One region of the Enterococcus sp. S86.2 genome, then DNA from elsewhere that is predicted to be linked to it. Evidence: predicted binding sites of a transcription regulator. Region 1 holds the regulator's gene; the other holds the start of a gene.
The links. Region 1 encodes LexA, which represses DNA repair genes until DNA is damaged. Its sites were predicted from a motif close to CNAACANNTGTTNG; they were not measured.
Positions count from the first base shown of each region.

Region 1 (12,649 bases):
CTGTTTTTCGCCCGACCCCTGGTAAAGATTCTAAAATTTTGCGATCATTGGGTACAGTCCCCCCATACTCTGTCGCAATAATACGAGCGCAGGCCTTTATATTTTTTGCCTTGGTACGATATAAACCAATCGTCTTAATTTTTGCAATAATATCCTCTAACGAAGCCTCTGCTAATTTATCAGCCGTACCAAAATCAGCAAATAAAGCCGGTGTTGCTTTATTAACTGAGACATCTGTCGCTTGAGCACTTAAGATAACCGCAATTAAAAGTTGAAAAGGTGTATTGTAAATCAGTTCACCATGGGCATTTGGAAACATCTCTCCCATGACTTTTAAAGCATAACGAGTTTTCTCAACATTTAACATCTCATTATTCTCCTTTCAACCAATTTTCTAAAGAATAAGGCGAAAGTTCTCTGTTATCATTGTCAGCCGGCTTTGTTTTTTGCTTTTGATAGTGTTGTTTCTCTTTTGCCACATCTTGGCCTGACTGAATATTTTTGCTTCGCCAACTTGACAAGATACTTTCAATATATTGTAAACTGCGAGCATTGTTTAACACCGCTTCTTTTAAGGCTAAAATAATAATTTCTGGACTATATTTATCTTCTTCAAGCCATTGTGCAATTCTTTCGTATTCAAATGACGACAAAGGGCGGCCAAATTCTTGTTGAAAATGCTGAAACATTTGCGCGATTTCTTGTTGCTGCCCTTCTTGGATAGTATTTTCTTTATTTTGTGCTAATAATTGCGCAATTTTCTCAAAGATTGGAGTAAATAAATAGTGATCTTGTTGCTTATTATCCACTACTACTGTTTCAATTTTAATGACTTGTTTTAGAACTAATTGATTTAAAAGTTCAAAGACTTTTTGTTGCGCCAATCCCATCTCAGTTGCAATTTGATTTAAATCAGGAAAGTTGTCTCCTTGTTCATGATGACGATATAATTGCAACCAAAAAATCAATTCATCACTATTCATCCCTAATTGATGGTAGTGATCTAATATCAAATTGGAAATAACTGTTTGTCCAGCAGCAAAATAATCTTCTAAAGCTAACATGGTATCCCTCATTTCTCTATATCAGTATAACGTATTTTTTATCTCACGGCGAAAAAAAAGCCAATCCAAACAGATTCTGTTGGACTGACTTAAATTAATAAAAGTCGTTTAAAAGTACTATTTCACAACTGCAATAATTTCAATTTCGACCATGGCATCTTTTGGTAAAGCTGCCACTTGTAGTGCTGAACGAGCAGGAAAAGAATCATTGAAATAAGTTGCGTAAATTGTATTAAACGCCGCAAAATCATTGATGTCTTTTAAAAAGCAAGTCGTTTTAACAACATCATCCATTGTTAAATCACAACTTTTTAGTAAGCCTTGAATATTTTTAAACACTTGAACTGTTTGCTCTTCAATCGTTGTTCCGACCATCTCTCCTGTATTTGGATCTAGTGGGATTTGACCTGAAGCAAATAAAAAGCCATTTACAATTTTGCCCTGCACATAAGGTCCTATTGCTTGTGGTGCCAAATTAGTTGTTACATTTTTCATTTTTCGTTCTCCTTTTTTTGGCAGTCTGGACATAAGCCGTATACTTCCAAACGATGATCATTAATTTCAAAACCAGTTAATTGACTTGCAGCAATTTCGACATCTTCCAATGATGGATAAAAGAAATCAACTACTTTCCCACAGTTCGTACAAATTGCATGATAATGTGGTTTTGCCGCAAAATCAAAACGACTGGAGGCATCACCATATTTCATTTCTTGAACAAACCCAATTTCAGTAAATAAGCGTAAATTATTGTAGACTGTTGCAACGCTCATGCTAGGAAACGCTGGGGATAGCGCATGATAAATTTCATCGGCAGTTGGATGGGATCTATGACCAATTAAATAATCTAAAATGGCTTGTCGTTGCGGTGTCACGCGGATATTATCCTTTTTTAACTTTTCGATTGCTTCGGTGACGCTAAGACGCTCTTCCATTTAATCCCCTCCTCTTTGTATTATTATAGTGTAATCATACTATGAGAAGACTAAAAAGAAAAGTGTCTGTTTAAAATCTCAAACCAAAGAAAACTAAATGATGCAATAATTCAATATAAACCTAATTTGGCAGACTTAAACCGCCAATTTTGGCTAATAAAAAAACCCTCGAATTTGCACGAGAGTTTTTTTAAGCCAAGTTTTCAAAAGATCATTCTTCGTCAAATTGATAAAGAACTGTCGATAAATAACGTTCCCCATTATCTGGTACGATTGCTAGAACCTTTTTGCCCTTGCCTAGTTTTTTAGCAACATCAACAGCAGCTTTAATCGCAGCACCTGAGGAAATTCCTACTAAAATCCCTTCTTCTGTTCCCATTTTACGCGCTGTTGCAATTGCATCATCACTTGAAACAGCCACTGCTTCATCATATACTTTTGTATCTAAAGTATCCGGAACAAAGCCAGTACCAATCCCTTGAATTTTGTGCGGTCCTGGTTTGCCACCTTCTAACACAGCTGATTCTGCTGGCTCAACGCCGTAAATTTTAATTTCTGGATAAACGCGGCGCAATTCATGTCCTGCTCCAGTAATCGTACCACCAGTACCAATACCAGCAACGAATGCATCTAAACCACCAACGCCAAACGCATCAACAATTTCTTTACCGGTTGTTTTTTCATGAATTTCTGGATTGGCAGGATTTTCAAATTGCAATGGTAAAAAGTAGCCGTTTTCTTTTGCTTCTTTTTCAGCTCGCTTGATAGAACCCGTAATTCCTTCTGAACCCGGTGTCAAAATTAATTTTGCACCATAAGCTTGCATTAATTTGCGTCTTTCAACGCTCATGGTATCCGGCATAACTAAAATGACATTATAGCCTTTTGCGGCACCAACCATCGCTAAACCAATCCCAGTATTTCCAGAAGTGGGTTCAATAATTGTCCCGCCAGGTTTTAAATTTCCTTGTGCTTCAGCCTTTTCGATCATACTTTGAGCAATACGATCTTTCACGCTACTACCTGGATTGAAAAATTCTAATTTTACATACAATTCAGCATCATCACTCGAAACCAAATGATTCAGTTTCACAATGGGAGTCTGACCAATTAAATCCAAAACAGATTGATAAATTTCACTCATGCTACTTCCTCCTTGTATTAGCTGAAAAAACAGCTGTACTTATTAGTATAATAGCGAAATTATCACCATTGTGCGAATAATTTGTCTTAAAAAAAACTATTCCTACAATCAGAATTCAAAAATTCATTACGAAAATGATTTTTGTAAAGATTGAAGAAATAGTCAAAATTTATCATCTATTTTATGTTTAGACGTTGAGTTGTTGGCCAACCATGATAGTATCACTTGATAGACCGTTATTTGCCATCAATTGCTCTACTGTTGTACCGTACGTTGCGGCAATATCCCAAAGTGTATCACCAGAAACAACGGTGTACACATTTCCTGTCGTTTGACTTTGAGAGGCTGCTACTGTGTTTTCAGCAGTAGATTCAGTATTTGTGTTTGTTTGTGTTGTATAACTTGTTTGAACATAACCAGAAGCTGGCGTATCATATTGGGTCAAATTATAAGCAGCAATTAGATAATTCAATTTTTGATTATACGTAGGATCAGTGGCATATCGTCCAGTTAGATAAGCGGTCGCATCTAGATAGCTTGCAGTGTTACTCTTCCAAGCACCGGCATAATGAGCTGTTCCAGTAGCGAAACTTGTGCTGCGTAACACGTAAGCGTGATCAGCTAAAGATTCCCAATATGAATTATACTGACGGAAAGGTTCATTCATCGTTACCCATTGGCCGTTCAAATATTCTTGCGTTGGAAAAGTTACGGATTGGCCATTATAAGCACCTTTTACACCAAACAAATTATAATACGGCGCCTGTGCAAGAACAGATGAACCATTTCCACTTTCTAGTACTGCCTGCGCAATCATAACAGAGGCATATAAATCGTTCTCCTGGGCAATTTGAGAAGCTGCTGCCCCAATTTGATTAATCAAATTGGCCGTATTGTCAATTCCTTGATTCTCCAATTGAGCTGCCTGGGCACTCTGAGCAGGCATAAGTGCCATCACTCCAGGAGTACACGCTAACCCCACGCCAACTAGTGACATGGCTTTTTTACCAGTGAATTTATACTGAAAGGTGACTTGCTTTTTTTGATGTCTTTCACTACGGGTACGATACTCTGACATTTTCTTCCTCCTGAAAAAACTTATATAAAATTAAGATAATTATAAAGATAACTAAGTATATGTATTATAGCTTGAATTTTTTGGCTAATCAAATGTTTCCCCCTTTGTAACAAATATTTAATATACGCAACATTAAAAAGTTTTCTTAACGTCTTTTCTGACAATCTGCCTAATTTTACCAAAAAACAAAAAGACTCTTTATAAACTGCTACAAAAAAGCAATTTACAAGAGTCTTTTAATGATTAATTACAAGGAATTATAAACATTAACGACATTTTCAACAGTGAAGCCAAATTCACTAAGCACTTTTTCACCAGGAGCAGAAGCACCAAAATGATTAATTGCAACTACTTTTCCGGCAAAACCAGTGTATCTTTCCCAACCAAACGGAGAAGCAGCTTCAATCGCCACACGATTTTGTACCGCTTGAGGTAAGACACTTTCTTTATATTCGGCACTTTGAGCTTCAAATAAATCAAAACTTGGCAGTGATACAACCGAAACATCTTTCCCAGCCTTCTGCAATTCAGCTTGAGATTTTACAGCTAAATCAACTTCAGAACCAGTTGCAATCAAGATGCCTTCAGGTGTTTCACCTTGTTGCGGTGAAACAACATAGCCACCTTTAGCCACATTTTCATCTGCATTTTCTTTTGTACCAGGTAAAACAGGTAAGTTTTGGCGACTTAAAACTAAAACAGTTGGTTTATTTGTTGTTGTCATAGCAATTTTCCAAGCTGCTCTTGTTTCATTTCCGTCAGCCGGACGAATAACTTGAACATTTGGTATGCAACGCACACTTGCTAATTGTTCAATTGGTTCATGAGTTGGTCCATCTTCACCAACAGCCACTGAGTCATGGGTTAAAACATATACAACAGGTGCATTTTGAATCGCTGATAAACGCAATGCCGGACGTAAATAATCCGTAAAGACAAAGAATGTTCCACCATAGACACGGGTACCACCATGTAATTGGATACCGTTCATAGCAGCTGCCATAGCAAATTCTCTAACACCAAACCAGATATTCCGTCCTTCGTATTGACCCGGTTCAAAATCTTTTTCTGCAGCTACCATCGTATTATTCGAAGATGATAAGTCTGCCGAACCACCCCACAGACTTGGAACTGCTTTAGATAAGGCTTGAATCATTTCTTTACTTGATACACGACTTGCTTGAGCGGTGCCTTCTTCATAGACAGGTAATTTGTCATCCCAATCAGCTGGAAGTTCGCCGGCAAATGCTGCTTTAAATTGTGCCGCTAGTTCTGGATAGGCTTGGGTATATTCGGTGAAAACTTTATCCCAGGCATCTTCAGCTTTTTGTCCCCGATCGTTGATCGTTTCTTTAAAGCGTGCCGCTGCTTGTGCTGGCACGGTAAAATCTGGATATTCCCAACCATAAGCTTTCTTAGCCGCAGCAATTCCTTCTACTCCCAATGGGGCACCATGAACTTTATTCGTACCTTCATTTGGTGCACCAAAGCCAATAATTGTTTTCACTTCAATTAATGATGGTTGATCCACGTTTTCTTTTGCTTTTTCTATGGCTGCTGAAATTTCTGCTAAATCATTACCATCTTTAACTAAAATATGTTGCCAACCATAGGCTTCAAAGCGCTTGCCAACATTTTCTGTGAAGGCTTTTGAAGTCGGTCCATCTAAAGAAATATCATTTGAATCATACAAAACAACGAGTTTGCCTAATTTCATGTGACCAGCCATAGAAGCAGCTTCTTGTGAGACACCTTCCATTAAGTCGCCATCACCACAAAGTGCATACGTGTAATGATCAACAACATTGAAATTATCACGATTATAAGTCGCTGCTAAATGCGCTTCGCTCATTGCCATTCCGACTGCCATGGCAATCCCTTGACCTAAAGGACCAGTTGTTGCTTCTACACCATCAGTATGATTTACTTCTGGATGCCCAGGTGTTTTGCTATCCCATTGACGGAAATTTTTCAAATCATCAATTGTGACGTTATATCCTGCACAATGTAATAAACTGTAAAGTAAAGCCGACCCATGTCCGGCAGATAAAACAAAACGATCACGGTCTGCCCAGTTACGAGAAGTTGCTGGGTTAATTTTCAAATGTTTTGTCCAAAGAGCGTAAGCCATTGGCGCTGCCCCCATTGGTAAGCCTGGGTGACCAGAATTTGCGGATTGAATCGCTTCAATACTTAATGTACGTAAGGTGTTAACGCTCAATTCATCGATTTTATCAAACAATTGTGCTTCCTCCTGTTTTTAGGTTTTTTTTACCTTTATTATTTACATCCCTATTGTATAGGATTATTACCGGAAAAGCAATTAAATATCAATCTCGATTGTGTAAACCTTTTTCTTTTTGAATTTGTTTTAATTTATCTGGCGTTACGTCGTTTCCTTTAGGATCAACAACCTTCATGCCTTCAATATGATGCCGCATACCGGAGCGGAAAGCTTTTAGATACTCTTCGCGTAAATTTTTTTGTTCCCGTGTTTCTGCATCAGTTAGACCAGCTTCTTTTTTCTTTTTTGCTAGCGCATTAATTCGTGCTAATTTTTCTTCTGATAGCATTTTAAAATCCCCTTTTTATTATGAACGTTAAATTCTTTGAGTGACGCATATCTTTCCTTATCTTAGCTAAAAAAAAGCCTGGTGACAACTACAAACTCAAAGCGAACATCTGTTTGATTTGTTTTATACTTTATGCTAAACTAAAATTATTAAAGAAAGAAGGTGCAGTATGGCTAAACGCACAGAAAATCGCCAAATTGAAATTTTAAAATTTATTCACGATCGCGTCTCGCAAAAAGGTTATCCTCCTACTGTGCGAGAAATTGGTGAAGCAGTCGCTTTGTCTTCCACATCAACTGTTCACGGTCATCTTTCCCGTTTAGAAAAGAAAGGCTTAATTTTACGTGATCCTACCAAACCACGGGCAATTGAATTAACCGAATTGGGCCTTGAAAAAATCGGCGCTCAGCCGGAGACAATTCCGATGCTTGGGGTTGTAACAGCCGGCGAACCAATTTTAGCAGTAGAAGAAGCATCGGATTTCTTTCCCATTCCACCTCATTTATTAAACGACAGTGGTTCTTTGTTCATGTTAACGATCCGCGGTGAAAGTATGATTAATGCTGGCATTTTGGATGGTGATCAAGTTATTGTTCGGAAACAAGCTGCCGCAAGTAATGGTGATATTGTGATTGCCATGACTGACGAAGACGAAGCTACTTGTAAAAGGTTTTTCAAAGAACGTGACTATATTAGACTCCAACCAGAAAATGATTATATGGAGCCTATCATTTTGCCAAATGTTAAAATTTTAGGTTTGGTAGTTGGACTTTATCGGGATTTACTCTAGAACGAATAATAAATCTTCGAATTTTTCGAGGATTTATTTTTTTACTTTACAAACCGAACATACTTTCGTATAATCAACATACAAACATTTGTTCGTATATTTTAATTGAGGTGAAAAGGATGAATACAATTCGCAATATTTCTTTAATCGTTTTAGGTTTAATCGTCAGCTTTGTCATTAGTCATTATGGTGTTGCTCTAGCCGCTTTGATTTTTGTTCCCCCTTTTTTAGTCTGGTTTGCCTTATGGGACGAAAAAAAATATCGTCAAAGTATTCGTAAATTTTATCCTTACAATCAAAAACCACGGGATACCTATCATCAATACAAATAATTTTTAGTAATTATTACAATGGGTTACTTTGACCAATAATTTTTAAGGTTTGACAGATTAGTCTTGAGACTTTTGTGTCAAATCTTTTTTATTTGTTTTATACGTAGAGTATTTACAATTGAGCTGCTATTCCAATCCATATTTACCCTAATGACTGCCACTATCTTTTTTAAACTTTTATAATTCAAATGAAAATTTAAGCGCTTACTATTTTAAAGTCGGATTATTTCCCTTATTTAAAAAACGGCAGTATATTGGTTTTGAGGTAAAAATTTTCATTCTATTAAATAGCATTAAGGAGGAATTTTATTATGACAAGTTATGAACCTAGAAATCCCGAAAAAGATGAACTGCTTTCGCCGGAAAACAGCGTTTTTGTACTAATTGATTATCAGCCTACACAAGTAAACTCCATCAATTCAATGGATCGCCATGAATTAGTTGAAAGTATTGTAAATTTAACAGCTTTGATGCGGGCTTATAATGTCCCTACTATTGTTTCAACGGTCAACGTAGCAACCGGACGTAACAAAGATACTATTCCCCAATTAAAAGAACTAGTAGCTGATTTGCCAAGCTATGACAGAACCTCCATTAACGCATGGGAAGATCGCGAATTTAATGACGCCATTAAAGCAACGGGTAAAAAGAAAATTATTATTGCCGCATTGTGGACAGAGGCTTGCTTAACTTTTCCAACCTTGGATGCTTTAAAAGAAGGCTATGAAGTCTATGCTGTCGCAGACGCAGTTGGTGGAACAAGCAAAATTGCCCATGAAATGGCACTTCATCGTGTTGAACAAGCTGGTGCTAAAATGACCTCCTTTGCGCAACTTGCTTGCGAATTACAACGAGATTGGAATAGAAGCAATACTGCAGCAAAATTTGTGAAAGCCATGCAAGACAAAGGAATTTTCTTAAAATTAGAATAGTAAAAAAGGAGTAATTTTCATGTTAGATATTCAAGGTTCGCTAAAAAATTTGTCCTGGACAGTAGAACATCACTTTTTGCATATAAAAAATCAGCATCCTTTCATGCGTGCTTGGGCCGTTCAATTTGAATTAGCGTATACTGATTTTCGCGTGATTCAATTAGCGTTGCAATTAGCAGAAAATCAAATGGCGCTCTTAAAGACTTTTACAGCACAATATGATGCAGTCTATCAATATGAAATGGCTTTTGCCAGTGGTGGCTTAGAAGGTTTCAACGAAAAATTCACTTCTATCGCAGATTACGACAAAGCACAAAAAGCTTTACTTACCACCATTGATGAAATCATGCAACTTCAACCTGACGATGCCAATGATTTAATTTAGGAGCGATGAAAATGAAAGTAGTAAATGATATTGTCTATGATATGGGAAATGATTTAAAGTTGGATACCTACGCTCCAACTGGTGATTCCAAAGCTGTTTTACTCTTGATCCACGGGGGCGGTTGGTTTCGTGGCGATAAGGAAAAAGAAAATTTTCTGGCTGAAAAGTTTGTGGAAAATGACTTTTTTGTAGTTGCTCCAAACTATCGCCTTGCACCTGCTCACCTTTATCCTAGCGCTTTGACGGATATTTTCAATGTCTATGCTTGGGTTAAAAACAATGCTGACTTAAAAAATAAGCTAGTTTTTGCTTTAGGTGCTTCAGCCGGTGGAAATTTGGCAGTTGAACTGGCCTTACAAAAAGGAATTCCCGCTGCTTCTTGGTCAGGGATTATTGATTTATATGATTGGGTGACAAAACACCCCGAAGTGAAAGCAGTTATGAATAAAGAACAACACTTCGATGAACACGAAAGTCGCGAAATCGACCAAGATGGCAGTAATGATCAATTCTATAAATGGTTCATTTTAAACTACGTTAGAAATGATTTAAATTTGTTAAAAGCGGCTACGCCCTTAACACGAATTACAGCTAACAGCGGTCCTGTATTTTTAGCTAATTCGTTGCATGAACTCGTGCCGATCAGCGGTGTTTTAAAATTACAACAAGGACTCGCCACAGTTGGTGTTGAAAGTTGTGTTAAACTAATTGCTGGCACCATTCATGGTGAGGGGTACTGGGAGAAAACACTGAATCTTACATTAGCTTTCTTTAACGAACAGCTAGGAAAATAAATAACTCTAAATTTTTACGGCCTTAAAATATTGGGTAATACCAATATTTTAAGGCCGTTTTACTTTAATTATTTGCGATAAAAGGTTTTTATATAGCAATATCTGCTTTATTACTATATTCCAAGGTTTAAGTTAAAAAACTGCTACCTACTTTTACTTTAAAATTCGCAGTTTCTATTTTTCATTAACCACATAGTCATACTTCTTTAAATGCTTGAATTTTTTGTCGTTCTATAAAGGTCTTCGTTTTGGTTAAAAAGAAGTATGTCTGGATGCATATAGGTTTATTTGGTAGTAATGCGCAAGCTTAGTAATGGCAGTTTAACCAGCCATAGATGATAAATACAAAACAACGAGTAAAAATGCAATTTCTAGTCCAACATGAGGATAAAAGCACCTAAATATAACGGTATAAAAATTAGCTACCACCTTAAAAAATACAGGTCTCTAATTTGCCCACTCTTCCCTTCTTTTTCTTGCCCTCCTGCTAATAGCAGGAGGACATTTAGAAAATACGTAACAAAGCAAGCGCCAAAACTGTTTCTTGTATTTTGAAAAATCCCTCGTAAATTTTTAATCGCAAAAAAATCGTACCATCTTAATCAGAGAGTACGACTTTTTCTTATTTGTTATAAATTTTTGGACCTTTACGCATATTTTTGCGATCATTTTTTGGTGCTTGCATTTCTTTTACACGGCCGCCGCCTTGTTTTTTCTTAATTAATTCCATCATTTTTTCTTTTGTATTCATGATTTTCTCCTCAATTTGCCTTTAACAATCATTAATTTCAGGCGCAGACTTTGTTAAGCTACCAACTTCAAATCAAGCTGCTTAGCCTGCGACTTTTGATTATACAAGATGCAACTCTTGAAAGCAAATACTGCATTTTTATGAGAAGGTTAACTTTTCCATCCGGTCAAAGGCTGATTTTAAAATAGATACCGGTTGATTTGCGGCAATTCGAACCTGGTCTTTGCCAGTTGTTTCACCAAAAGCGACCCCTGGTACCAATAAAACATGACATTCTGCTAATACTTTTTTAACAAAAGTTAAAGAGTCCAAATTTGTTTTAGAGATATCTAAATAAGCATACAAACTTCCTGAAACTTCCCCCATGCTAAGAAAATTAATTTTGGCGACCCGCTTTTCAATATAGCGCAACCTATCGTAAACAAGACTGGCAACTTCGCTAAAGAGCTCTTCCCAATTCTCTAAAGCAAAAACACCGGCTGCTTGTGAAATGGAAGGTGCTGTAAAAGTTACGAATTCACTGACATTTCGGCAGGCATCAATAATCTGCTCTGGGGCAATCATAAAACCAATTCGCCACCCCGTCATTGCAAAAGTTTTAGAAAAACTGTTAAAGGTTATAGTATTTTGCGGTGCGTAACTCATCATTGGGGTGAAATTTTCATTAAAACAATAAGCTTCATAAACCTCATCTGAAAAAATATACAAGTTATTTGCAATTGCTAGGTCAGCAATTTTTTGCATTGTTTCTTTTGTAAAAACTGCTCCCGTTGGATTATTAGGGGAGTTAATAATAATAATTTTCGTTTTATCGGTGATCTTTTCTGCTAATTTTTCAACATCTAATTGATAGTTTTCTGATGGATTGGTTGCTACAAATACCGGTATACCTTGACAAGCAAGGACTTGCTCTTTATAAGGGGTAAAGTAAGGTTCATGAATAATCACTTCATCACCTTTATCAACTAAGGCCATTAAGGCTAAATACATACCATGCATCGCACCCACTGTTGCCCGTACTTCATTTTCACTAATTGTCATGTGATAACGTTTTTTGTAATAGCGACAAACAGCACCGAGAAATGTCTTCGTCCCATCTGGCGCTGTATATTTTGTCTCACCATTTTTGGCAGCAGCAAAAGCTGCTGCGATGATTGACTCATTCGTGGTTACATCTAGATCACCAATCGAAAGATCAATTAAATCTGGCGTATCTTTTGCCAAAACAGCAATTTCCATTAGCAAACTATTTTGTTGCTGATATTTTTGATTGATTTGCATTCTATTGGTCAAACTAATCCCTCCTCGCCCATTTTATCTCGTAGTAATTATTTTCTTATTTTAAACAGTAGACCGTAGTTTGCAATCAATTCAAACTCTGATTGAAATCCAAGCTTGTTGCAGACAGTTTTGATGCGATAACGGACTGTATTGGGATGAATAAATAGCGTGTCGGCTGTTTTTTGAATATCACCATTTGCGGCAAAAAAAATGAGTACAGTTTGAAATACCTCTATCCCAAAATCTGCTTGTAGTTCAGCCATTAATTTGTCAACAAGCTTTGTAATCCCAGTATTTAGTTTCATTTTGCCAATCAATGCTAAAATGCCTAAATCATCGTAGTGAAAAATTTTGCCAAATTGATTATTAGATTCTAAAGCCAACAAGGATTCTTCAAATAATTGTGCTAAATCTTTGTTTTGTTCTTGGTTGCTGCTACAGCCGCCGATAAGATCGGACTTAAAACCAGGCGGAAAAGTTAGCTCCAAGGTTGTTAGAACAAAAAGTTTATTTTTCCACCGCGTTAAAAATGCAGCTTGGGGAATATCACGTTTAAATTGATCATACTCCCGTAAAGAAAAGACGGCTTG
Region 1 is NZ_CM206813.1:1,493,670-1,506,318, forward strand. Features, by position in the region: gene nth (endonuclease III) at 1-367, opposite strand, end outside; gene AC6R0T_RS07030 (DnaD domain-containing protein) at 372-1,064, opposite strand; gene AC6R0T_RS07035 (RidA family protein) at 1,182-1,559, opposite strand; gene AC6R0T_RS07040 (Fur family transcriptional regulator) at 1,556-1,999, opposite strand; gene cysK (cysteine synthase A) at 2,211-3,143, opposite strand; gene AC6R0T_RS07050 (glucosaminidase domain-containing protein) at 3,331-4,221, opposite strand; gene tkt (transketolase) at 4,469-6,463, opposite strand; gene AC6R0T_RS07060 (DUF896 family protein) at 6,552-6,794, opposite strand; gene lexA (transcriptional repressor LexA) at 6,964-7,584, shown strand; gene AC6R0T_RS07070 (hypothetical protein) at 7,704-7,916, shown strand; gene AC6R0T_RS07075 (hydrolase) at 8,228-8,848, shown strand; gene AC6R0T_RS07080 (hypothetical protein) at 8,868-9,233, shown strand; gene AC6R0T_RS07085 (alpha/beta hydrolase) at 9,245-10,027, shown strand; gene AC6R0T_RS07090 (hypothetical protein) at 10,650-10,778, opposite strand; gene AC6R0T_RS07095 (aminotransferase class I/II-fold pyridoxal phosphate-dependent enzyme) at 10,917-12,059, opposite strand; gene AC6R0T_RS07100 (helix-turn-helix domain-containing protein) at 12,107-12,649, opposite strand, start outside.

Region 2 (12,649 bases), 250 kb from region 1:
AAATGCAATTGCTGCGCCAATTGCATCAGTATCTGGGTTTTGATGACCAAAAACTAAAATTTTTGACATGTGGGACACTCCTTTAGTAATCATAGGTTTTACATTCTTCTTTATGATAGCAAAAAACAGGAAAGATTCAATCATAAATGCATCTTTCCTGTTAATTTTTAGCGCGTTAAGTACTTCATATATTCATCTGTATGCAATAGTTCTTTTGCATTTTTAACACGATTTTCAGTCGGTGGTTCAATTCCTTCTAATGGATATTTTAAACCCAATTCTTGCCACTTGTACTTGCCCATCGTGTGATAGGGTAAAATCTCAACCTTATCGACATTTTGCAACGTCTTAATAAAGCTATCTAAGCGGATCAAATACGCATCATAGTCACTGCGATAAGGAACCAATACGTGACGAATCCAGACCGGTTTATTTATTTCAGATAAATATTTGGCCATTTCCAAAATAGGTGTATTGGCTTGTTTGGTCAGTTTTTTATGAGCGTCATTGTCGATATGTTTAATATCAAACAACAATAAATCCGTATACTCCATTAAAGTATTGAATTTTGAAAAGAAAGGTTCTTCTCTGGTAAAAGGTTGCCCACAGGTATCAATGGTCGTATGAACCCCAGCCGCTTTGGCTTTTTTGAACAAATCAATTAAAAAATCAAGTTGTAACAACGGTTCTCCACCACTTACTGTGATCCCGCCTTTTTCTCCCCAAAATTCTTTATATTTTAAGGCTTCTTCTAAAACATCATCTGCTGTACGCTCTTTACCACTGCCAATTTTCCAAGTATCTGGATTATGGCAAAACTCACACCGCATCCGACAGCCTTGGGTAAAAACGATAAAGCGAATGCCTGGTCCATCAACGGAACCAAAACTTTCGGTTGAATGAATACGACCTGTCACAGTCATGCTTATGACTTCCTTTCGTATATGAAATACTTGAAACAAACGTCTCAAAAAAGAGGCTAGAAATTTTTTATGCCGCAATTCCAACCTCTTTTTCACTACGTTTTTTGTGAAGAAGAGGACAAGCAAAAATAAAAAGTGACGGATAGTTTCCCATCCGCCACCTTGTAGTACGTTTAAAATTGAAATTACATAGATTCGTGCATTGTCCGTGCAATAACGTCATCTTGTTGTTCTTTCGTTAACTTAATGAAGTTTACGGCATAACCAGATACCCGAATTGTTAATTGTGGGTATTTTTCTGGGTGTGCTTGCGCATCTAACAAGGTATCCCGGTTGAAGACGTTAATGTTCAAGTGGTGACCACCTTTTGTTGCATATCCATCTAACATGGTTGCTAAGTTTTCTTCTTGGGTTGCTTCGTCACGACCTAAGGCTTTTGGTACGATAGAAAACGTATTTGAAATACCATCTAATGAATAGTCGTAAGGAATTTTCGCAACTGAAGACAAGCTTGCTAACGCACCGTGTGTGTCGCGTCCATGCATTGGGTTAGCCCCTGGCGCAAATGGTTGGCCCGCACGACGTCCGTCTGGTGTATTCCCTGTTTTCTTCCCATAAACCACATTGGATGTGATTGTAAGAATAGATGTGGTGTGTTTTGCATCACGGTAAGTTTTGTTACGTTTTACTTTCGTCATGAAGGTTTTCAATAAGTTCACCGCGATTTCATCCACGCGATCATCGTTATTGCCGTATTTAGGATAGTCGCCTTCAATCACGTAGTCTTCTACGATTCCATTTTCATCACGAACTGTTTTCACTTTGGCATATTTAATGGCAGATAATGAGTCAACTGCAACAGAGAAACCAGCAATACCAGTTGCCATTGTGCGTAGGATATCTGTATCTTGTAATGCCATTTCAATCCGTTCGTAAGAATATTTATCGTGCATGTAGTGAATGATGTTTAATGTATTCAAGTACAATTCTGTAATCCAGTCCATCATGGCATCATATTTGGCTAAAACTTCATCGTATTCTAGATATTCAGAAGTGATTGGTTGATATTTTGGTCCTACTTGTGCTTTTGATTTTTCATCAACCCCACCGTTAATTGCGTATAACAAAGTTTTCGCTAAGTTTGCACGAGCACCGAAAAATTGCATTTGTTTCCCAATGCGCATTGCCGATACACAACAAGCGATTCCGTAGTCATCGCCCCAATGAGGACGCATCACATCATCGTTTTCATATTGAATCGCAGATGTTTGGATACTCATTTTCGCACAGAAAGTTTTGAAGTTGTGTGGTAAACGTGTTGACCATAAAACTGTCAAGTTTGGTTCTGGCGCAGGACCTAAGTTTGCTAATGTGTGTAAGAAACGGAAGCTGTTTTTTGTTACCATGTGACGTCCGTCTTCACCCACACCACCGATTGATTCTGTTACCCATGTTGGATCCCCAGAAAATAGGGCATTGTATTCAGGTGTCCGAGCGAATTTTACAAGACGTAATTTCATAACGAAATGATCCACGATTTCTTGTGCTTCTTCTTCTGTAATCACGCCATTTTCTAAGTCGCGTTCCACATAAATGTCTAAGAAAGTTGATGTCCGACCCAATGACATTGCTGCACCATTTTGTTCTTTGATTGCAGCTAAGTAGCCTAAGTATAACCATTGGAAAGCTTCTTTTGCGTTTGTCGCAGGTTGTGAAATATCAAAACCGTAAATGTTACCTAATTCTTTTAATTCAGCTAACGCACGAATTTGTTCGCTTAATTCTTCCCGTTGACGGATGATGTCTTCTGACATTGTGCCGTTCCCACAGTTGGCTAAATCTTTTTGTTTTTCTTTAATTAAAAAGTCTACCCCGTATAATGCAATCCGACGGTAGTCGCCGATAATACGTCCACGGCCATAGGCATCTGGTAAACCAGTAATGACACCTGAACGGCGTGCTGCGCGCATTTCTGGTGTATACGCATCAAAGACCCCTTGGTTATGGGTTTTACGGTAGTCGCGGAAGATATGTGAAATTTCAGGATCGATTTCAAAACCGTATTCTTCAGCGGCTTGTTCAGACATACGGATCCCACCAAATGGTTGTAAACCACGTTTGAAAGGTTTGTCTGTTTGGAAACCAACCACTGTTTCTAAATCTTTATTTAAATAACCAGGACCATGAGAAGTAATCGTTGAAACTACTTTTGTGTCCATGTCTAAAACGCCACCGTTGTCGCGTTCTTGTTTGTTTAATTCCATTACTTGATCCCAAAGTTTTGTGGTAGCTTCTGTTGGGCCAGCTAGAAATTCATCTGTGCCGTCAAATTGTGTGTAGTTTGCTTGGATAAAATCACGTACGTTAACTTCGTTTTGCCAAGCTTTGCCTTTAAATCCGTTCCATTGTTCCATTGAATGGACCTCCTTAAAAATTAGCTATACTTATGTAACAGCTTTACGAACACAGTATAACACATCACTTTGACTTTGCAAGCATTTTCTTGTGTGTAGATGAACTATTCACCTCGTTATCTTATAAACGTCCTTATAAACCCCATTAAATCAATGATTACCCCATATGTAAACATCTTATTATTTTGTTAAATAAGCCCTTTCACTCTTCTTCATGCTCACAAAAAAGCATTTCTGTATTAACACAGAAATGCTTTTTAAATACAACCATTATAACAGATTAATTTTTGACAACAACCGGCTGTTTAATTTCTTTAACATCGATTACTTGTCCGCCATTTTTTTCATCCATAACAAATGAACCATTTGAAGTTCGATCAGAAATATTAAAATCCTTGACGTCAATTTCTGTTTGTTGCCCTTTTTGATTGGTTAATAACAATGTTTGATCCACACCATCACCCATATAAATGATGCGATGAGGATTATTTTTAAGTTCTCTTAGCACCATTAAGCCACGCTTAGCTCGGCCTAATTGATTTAACTCTTGAGCTAGCATTCGTTTCACGCCACCTCTTTGGGTTACGATAACTACCGGATTATCCCCCATCGGATATACCAACAAGCCGTTTACTACAAAATCCTCGGCTTTTAAATTAATTGACTTAACGCCAGCAGCTTTTGGACCTACTAGTGGTACCTCGCTTAGTGGATAGCGTAAACCAAAACCACGATGACTTACTAGAAAAACATCTAACGTATCGTTTTCATCGACTAAAAAGACATCTGTTATAACATCATCAGCATCTTTGAATTTAACAATCGCTAACGGACGACTCTTATAAGTTCGCCATGGCTCAAATTCCGACATTTTCGTCTGCTTAATAAAACCATTTTTTGTTATCAGAACAAAGTTTTTAGCCGGATCTATTTGTTTGTAAGGATAAACGGCAATAATCGCCTCATCCACTGCCATATTCAACATCGTTTGCGAAATATGTTCCCCAATTTCTTTCCAACGTAAATCAGGTAGCTCATGAACTGGACGATAAATAACATTTCCTTTGTTAGTAATTAGCAGTATATGGTCCAAAGTGTTGACCTCACCTGTATATAACACAAAGTCCCCATCTTTCATTCCCAGCTCTTCTGGTTTAGAAGCTGCATAAGAACGCAGACTACTGCGTTTGATATATCCTTCATGGGTAACAGAAACAATAACATCTTCTTGAGCGACTAAAACCTCTGTCTCAATTTTCAGCTCTTTAATTTCCGCTTCAATTTGCGTTAGCCGCGGCTGTCCATATTGTTTCTTCACTTCTTTTAGCTCTTTTTTTATCACGCTTAAAAGTTCAGTCTCATCATCCAAAATCTTTTTTAATTCCGCAATATACGCAGCTAATTCTTTTGCCTCTTGTTGTAATTGCGTAATATCTGTATTGGTTAGACGATACAATTGCAAATTAACAATTGCTTCAGCTTGGGCTTCAGTAAAGCCATGAGCTACAATTAAATTATTTTTAGCATCTTTTTTGTCTTTACTACCACGAATCGTGGCGATGACTTCATCTAAAATCGACAATGCTTTCATTAAACCATCAACGATATGCTGACGTTTTTGCGCTTTATCTAACTCAAACCGACTCCGTTTTATCACAACATCTTTTCGATGTTTGACATAGCTTTGCAAAATTGTGACTAATCCAACTTGTTTTGGCCGCATCTCATCAATAGCAACCATATTAAAGTTGTAGTTAATTTGCAGTTCCGTATTTTTAAACAGATAATTTAAAATACCCTCGGCGTTGGCATCTTTTTTCAATTCTACAACAATTCGCAACCCAGTTCTATCTGTTTCATCCCGAACCTCAGCAATTCCGTCAATTTTTTTTGCCAAACGAATTTCATCGATTTTCTTCACCAAGGTAGCTTTATTCACTTCATAAGGAATTTCATTCACAACGATCTGCTCTTTATTCCCTTTGATTTTTTCAATCTCCGTTTGAGAGCGGACAATCACTTTGCCTTTTCCAGTTTCATAAGCTTTTTTCAGTTCTGCTTTACCTTGTAAAATTCCGCCAGTAGGAAAATCTGGACCCGGAATAAATTCCATTAATTTATCCAAACTAGCATTAGGATGGTCAATGAGATAAATCGTACCGTTAATTACTTCAGCTAAATTGTGTGTTGGAATTTCGGTGGCATAACCAGCAGAAATCCCAGTTGAACCATTCACCAAAAGGTTAGGAAATTTTGCTGGTAAAACAGTCGGTTCTTTTTCAGTATCATCAAAATTCCAAACCATATCAACTGTTTCTTTTTCAATATCTTTTAGCATTTCACCACTTAATTGTGATAAGCGCGCTTCTGTATAACGCATTGCCGCAGGAGGATCACCATCCATACTCCCGTTGTTACCGTGCATTTCAATTAAAATGGCTCGTAGTTTCCAGTCTTGACTCATCCGAACCATGGCTTCGTAAATACTACTGTCACCATGGGGGTGGTAATTCCCCATGATATTGCCGACAGACTTCGCTGACTTACGAAAGGCTTTTTCGTAAGTATTACCATCTTTGTTCATAGCATATAAAATCCGGCGTTGTACCGGTTTTAAACCGTCTCTGATATCTGGTAATGCACGTTCTTGAATAATATATTTTGAATAGCGGCCAAAGCGGTCGCCCATGACTTCCTCAAGTGTTAATTCTTGAATATTATGATTGTGTTCCACTTTGCCACCTCCTATTCTTCAAATAAACTGATTTCTGCAAAATTATCTTTGGCACCATCTGCATTTTTTGCATGTGCTTTTTCTTCATCAAAAATTTCACTACTAGATACTTCTTCATCTGCTTTTTTTTCTAAAATACTGCCATCTTCTTCTAAAGAAAATTGAACGTGGCTTTCAATCCACTTACGTCTTGGTTCAACTTTATCCCCCATTAACGTGGTAACGCGACGTTCAGCCTTGGCGGCGTCATCGATTCGCACACGAATTAACGTACGAGTTTCAGGATCCATGGTGGTTTCCCACAACTGCTCCGCATTCATCTCCCCTAACCCTTTGTAGCGTTGTAGCATATAGCCTTTACCAACTTGTTGAATGACTTGTTGTAATTCTTCATCTGTCCAAGCATATTCTGTCACTGCCTTTTTGCCAACACCTTTTGAAACTTTATAAAGTGGTGGTAACGCAATATAAACTTTTCCTGCTTCAATTAACGGTTTCATATAGCGATAAAAGAAGGTTAGCAGCAACACTTGAATGTGGGCGCCATCTGTATCCGCATCGGTCATGATAATAACTTTGTCGTAATTGCAATCTTCAATAGAAAACTCTGGCCCTACACCAGCACCAATTGTATAAATCATAGTGTTAATTTCTTCGTTTTTCAAAATATCTTGTAGTTTCGCCTTTTCGGTATTAATTACTTTTCCCCGCAACGGTAAAATTGCTTGAAATTTGCGATCTCGTCCTTGTTTTGCCGAACCACCGGCAGAGTCTCCTTCGACTAAATACAATTCATTTTTCTTTGGATTTCGCGATTGAGCTGGCGTTAGTTTACCCGAAAGTAAAGATTCACCTTTTTTACGCTTTTTACCGGTACGACTTTCTTCTCTAGCCTTACGAGCTGCTTCACGAGCCTCACGAGCTTTAATCGCTTTACGGACCAGCATTTGACTCATTTCGCTATTTTCTTGTAAGTAAAACCCAAGCTGTTCGCCTAAGACACCATCCACTGCATTTCGAGCGCTTGGTGTGCCTAGTTTTTCTTTTGTTTGTCCTTCAAATTGTAACAAGTTTTCTGGCACTCGAATGGAAAGTACCGCCGCTAACCCTTCACGAAAGTCACTACCTTCTAGGTTACGATCTTTTTCTTTTAATAAACTTACTTTACGAGCATATTCATTAAAAGCTTTCGTTAAAGAAGCCTTCATACCAGCTTCGTGAGTTCCGCCGTCTTTGGTGCGGACATTATTAACAAAGGATAAAATATTTTCTGAGTAGCCGTCGTTATATTGCATCGCGATTTCTACTTCAATACCATCTTTTTCCCCATTAAAATAAATTACTGGTGTCAGGGTATCTTTTTCTTCATTGAGGTAATCAACAAATTCTTTGATTCCTTCTTCAAAATGAAAAACTTCTGAAACAGGTTCTTCTCCCCGAAGATCCGTCAATGTAATTTTGACCCCACGTAATAAAAAGGCAGATTCTCGCAGGCGTTCAGCCAATGTCTCATAAGAAAATTTTATTGTTGAAAAAATGCTATCATCCGGTAAGAAAGTGACAGTAGTCCCGTTTTTCTTTTTTGTTTTCCCGATTTTTTTCAACGTTCCTTGGGGTTTACCGCCGTCTTTAAATTTTTCTTCATAAGCTACACCATCTCTGACGATGGTTACGGTAAGCCATTTTGATAAAGCATTCACAACACTGGCCCCTACACCATGAAGACCACCAGAAGTTTTATAACCGCCTTGACCAAATTTACCGCCAGCATGTAACACAGTAAAAATAACTTCTACAGTTGGAATACCAGAAGCGTGCATTCCCACAGGCATGCCGCGTCCATTATCGCTAACAGTAATACTATTGTCTTGATTAAGAGTAACATCTATTTCATTACCAAAACCAGATAAAGCCTCATCGACAGAATTGTCGACAATTTCGTAAACTAAATGATGTAATCCACGACTATCCGTCGAACCGATATACATTCCTGGTCGTTTTCTGACAGCCTCAAGTCCTTCCAAGACTTGAATGGAGGCGTCATTATACTCAGTTGTTTTTTTTGCCAAAGCAAACGCTCCTTTGATAAAAGTAATGGGACAAGCCCTGTTATACTACACTATTTTAGCGCAATTCAAAAGCGCTCCTTCTATCTTACTCTAAAAAACCTGTGAAAAAAAGTATTAAATAGGCAAGAGTACAGGAGACGTTCAAACCGCAAAGAAAAACACAAACATACGTTCTTGTTTTATTTTAAAGAAAAATACGTATAAATGCAATCACAACTCAAAATAAAGCTTATTTTACTTAAACGTCAAATTTTTACGTATCCGTTATACAGTCAAAGTCACGCCTTTTCAGACAAAAAAGCTAAGCAAACTTTTTGTAACTGCTCTTTTAGCCTCAAGTTTGCTTAGTGATTTTTTTATTAAAAATATTATGCGCCCATTTTGTTTAACTCAATTTTGATACAACGATTCATAATTACATCATCTCGTTTTGCTTCATGCAGCATTTCCCAAGCTTGCTCATTTTCTAAACCAAGTTGCGCCCAGTAAACCTTGGCATCTGTCTTTAAAAAGTCTGCAGCTACGTCTGGCAAAAACTCGCTGCGACGGAAGATATCCACAATGTCAATTTTTTCAGGAACACTGGCTAAATCAGAATAAACTTTTTCACCTAAAATTTCACTACCAGCATGTTGTGGATTCACCGGAATAATTCGATAACCGTAGTTTTGTAGTAGCCGTGCGATTTGAAAACTGGTACGATCTTCCTTTGGACTCAAGCCAACTACCGCAATCGTTTTTGCTTCTTTTAAAATTTGAAAAATTTTTTCTTGACTAGGATTTTGAAACATACTACCACTCCTTTAGAAGTTTAATTATCAACCACCTAGACTATATCCTATTGAAGAAATATTGGCAAAGAGTTGTTCCTGCATTTCTTTCATGCTAAAATTACGCTAGTTTGAAGAATTGAGGTTATTTATGAAAGTAATTATTTTAATGATAATCGCCTATTTATTAGGATCTATTCCTTCTGGTGTTTGGATTGGGAAACTATTTTACAAAAAAGATATTCGCCAGTTCGGCAGCGGTAATACTGGTACTACTAATACATTTCGTGTTTTAGGAAAGCCAGCTGGAACTGTCGTTTTACTGATGGATATTTTGAAGGGAACTTTAGCCACACTATTGCCAAGCTTATTTCATGTAACAAATATTAACCCGTTATGGTTTGGCGTTTGCGCAATTTTAGGGCATACCTTCCCGATTTTTGCCGGCTTTAAAGGTGGCAAGGCGGTCGCGACCAGTGCTGGGATGTTATTAGGCTATAGCCCTATCTTTTTTATCTACTCCGCGACAATTTTTGTTGTTTGCCTCTTTATCACAAGTATGGTGAGCTTAACAAGTATGATTGCAGCCGTTCTAATTACCCTATCAACTGTTATTTTGCCGCTAGTCTGGCCACAAATTTTACCACAACACAACTGGCTGTTAACAATTATTGCAACTGGTCTGACACTTTTCATTTTTTATCGACACCGCGACAACATCAAACGGATTAAAGATGGCAGTGAAAGTCGGATTCCTTTTGGTTTAAACAGTAAAAAAAATAGATAGTGTAAACTCACCCCTTTTTACCTCGAATAAGAGAAGTTTTTTTTAACTCGTTTTTTCTGTCAGCAATAAGGCGAAATTTTCCTAAATCGTTTTTCAAATTTTTCGATATTTTGACTTATTGCCGCCAAGAGCTAGTGGATGAAGCCAGACAGCACAAAGGAGTCAAATCAATTTTTTTCTTTAAAAAATTCGTACTCTCTTCACAGTTTAAAAAGACCTCTAAAAGTCTTAAGACTTTTAGAGGTCTTTTATTAGCTATTTAACGGTAATTGCATATTTTGTAGCAAATTTTTCGCGACCAGCTAATTGTTGAATGCCTAGTTTTTCAACTAGTTCGCCAGTTGCGTCTGTCGTATCAGCAATCCCACACCACGGTTCAATACATACAAAAGGTGACTCAGTTGGATAAGGTGACCAAACACCCACATAGGGCATATCTTTATAACTTAAAGTAACACTATGGGGTGATTTTTCACTACAAATAGAAATCGCATTTAATCCTTTTGTCTCAAAAATAACTGCATCATTTTTGAACATATCATGGGTTAAGGCTAAATTCGTATTGGTTTGTCCCAAAGTCCGTTGTTCCAAATTGATATAATTGCCGTCAAGAGGCAAGCTTAACCGCGATTTACGAGGTGAAAAGGCTAAATAATAATCCTCAAAACTTAATCCTTCTTCTAAGGGAACATTAAAGGCCGGATGCCCCCCAATTGAAAAGAACATTTCTTCTTCGTCCAAGTTTTCCACTTCATATTTTACTGTTAGACCATCGCCACCTAGTTCATAGCGAATAATCAGTTCAAAATCAAAAGGAAAAACTGCCTTAGTTTCAGCCGTAGCAGTTAAAACAAAGCTAGCGGCATCCCCGGTCTCTTCTAAAAGTTCAAAGTCCATATTGCGCGCAAAACCATGCTTTGGCAGCTGATATGTTTTATCTTTATAACGATAGCTATCTTCTTTTAAAGCACCTACAATTGGAAATAAAACCGGCGCATGTTTTCCCCAATATTTCGGATCTGCTTGCCAAATATATTCCAATCCGTTTGTTTTGCTAACTAAACTTTGTAATTCTGCCCCGTGTAAGGCAATTTGGGCTTTTAGTTGATCATTTTCAATTGTGACCGTCATTTACGGCACCTCCTAATTTAACATTTCCTTTTTGCTACCAGACACTTCATTATAATCCTAGTGACTGTGTTTATCCAATTCTTCTTTGAAGCGTTTATTTAAAACGCGCAAATACGTTCCCTTCATACCTAAAGAACGTGACTCAATAATCCCAGCAGATTCTAGTTTTCGTAGGGCATTGACAATCACCGAACGGGTAATGCCAATTTCATCGGCAATACTAGAAGCAGTTAAGCGTCCTTCATCCCCTTGCAAAGCGGCAAAAATCGCTTGGACCGCTTTCAATTCACTATAAGAAAGTGTACTAATCGCCATTTGAACAGCCGTTGCACTTCTGACGTCTGCTTCAATATCACGAGATTTTTGATATAAGAATTGCATTCCGACTACGGTAGCGCCATATTCAGCTAAAACCAAGTCATCTTCGTTAAAAGCTGCATCCATCCGGGCTAAAATAATAGTTCCCAAACGTTCTCCCGCACCAAAAATTGGGACAACGGTAGTTAAGCCATTGGGATATTTTTCCCGTTGTTCAACAGGAAATGCCGTCATATCAGAAGAGATTGGAATATTTGCTTCGGTTTTCGTTAAATGATCTACCATATCGGTATAGATTTGTGGAAATTGTTTTTCTTCAAACATATTTTTGACGCGGTCATTGTTGACATCGTGTTTTTCATTAAAGCCCAACAAGACACCCTCACTACTGATAATATAGGCGTTGCTATCTAAAATATCCCCTAAAATTAGCGCCATATTGTTATAAGGTAGATCCAAAGTCATATCAAACGTATTTTTTTGTTGTAATAATTGGTTGATACGGCGAGTTTTATCTAATAAAGTTGTCATCTTTTTCATTTTCCTTCCTGTAATTACAAAATGTAACGGCTTAAATCTTGATTTTCAACAATAGCGTCGAGTTTTTCTTCTACATAAGCTGCAGTAATGGTGATCTCACCCATTTGCATATCTGGTGCTTCAAATAATAGATCTTCCAACAATTTTTCCAAAATCGTATGCAGACGTCTAGCCCCGATATTATCGGTATCTCGGTTGACATCAAAAGCAATTGTTGCAATTTTTTCAATGGCTTCTTTAGTAAAGATCACTTTAATATTCTCGGTTTTAAGTAATGCGATATATTGCTTAACCAAAGAATTATTCGGTTCAGTTAAAATCTTAACAAAATCAGCAGCAGTCAAGTCATCCAATTCAACTCGAATTGGGAAACGCCCTTGCAATTCTGGTATCAAATCACTAGGTTTTGCCACATGGAAGGCACCAGAGGCAATAAATAAAATATGATCGGTCTGAATAGTTCCATACTTAGTATTCACTTGTGACCCTTCTACGATTGGTAAAATATCTCGTTGGACGCCTTCTCTTGAAACTTCGCCGGACTGTTGGGAACGTGAGGTGATTTTATCAAATTCATCAATAAAGATGATCCCATTTGCTTGGGCAAGTCTAATGGCTTCACTGTGAATGTCTGCGTCATTGACTAGTTTAGCAGATTCTTCTTGAACTAAAAGCTCCCGTGCTTCTTTAACAGTTACCGTTCGTTCAACTTTCTTTTGCGGTTTTAAAGCATCAAGTGTTTCGTTTAAATCAATTCCCATTTGTTCTAAACCGTTATTCATCATTGGGCCTTTGGTCTTTGGCTCGTCAATTTCAATTGTAACTTCACGATCATCTAAAACACCGCGCTCTAATTGCTCAAAGATTGCTTGTCGATTGGTTTTGATTTCCTCAGTCAACTCTTCTTTTGGTTCTTCTTGTTGCGTATTAAAAATGTTCATCATCTGCTCATAAGGATTGCTC
Region 2 is NZ_CM206813.1:1,743,219-1,755,867, forward strand. Features, by position in the region: gene AC6R0T_RS08105 (manganese-dependent inorganic pyrophosphatase) at 1-69, opposite strand, end outside; gene pflA (pyruvate formate-lyase-activating protein) at 168-923, opposite strand; gene pflB (formate C-acetyltransferase) at 1,109-3,337, opposite strand; gene parC (DNA topoisomerase IV subunit A) at 3,618-6,071, opposite strand; gene parE (DNA topoisomerase IV subunit B) at 6,083-8,140, opposite strand; gene AC6R0T_RS08130 (CoA-binding protein) at 8,509-8,931, opposite strand; gene plsY (glycerol-3-phosphate 1-O-acyltransferase PlsY) at 9,062-9,697, shown strand; gene AC6R0T_RS08140 (aldose 1-epimerase family protein) at 9,953-10,828, opposite strand; gene codY (GTP-sensing pleiotropic transcriptional regulator CodY) at 10,886-11,677, opposite strand; gene hslU (ATP-dependent protease ATPase subunit HslU) at 11,701-12,649, opposite strand, start outside.
Region 2: parE (DNA topoisomerase IV subunit B) is a predicted target of LexA. The motif match lies at 8,302-8,315, and genes of this name have one in related genera.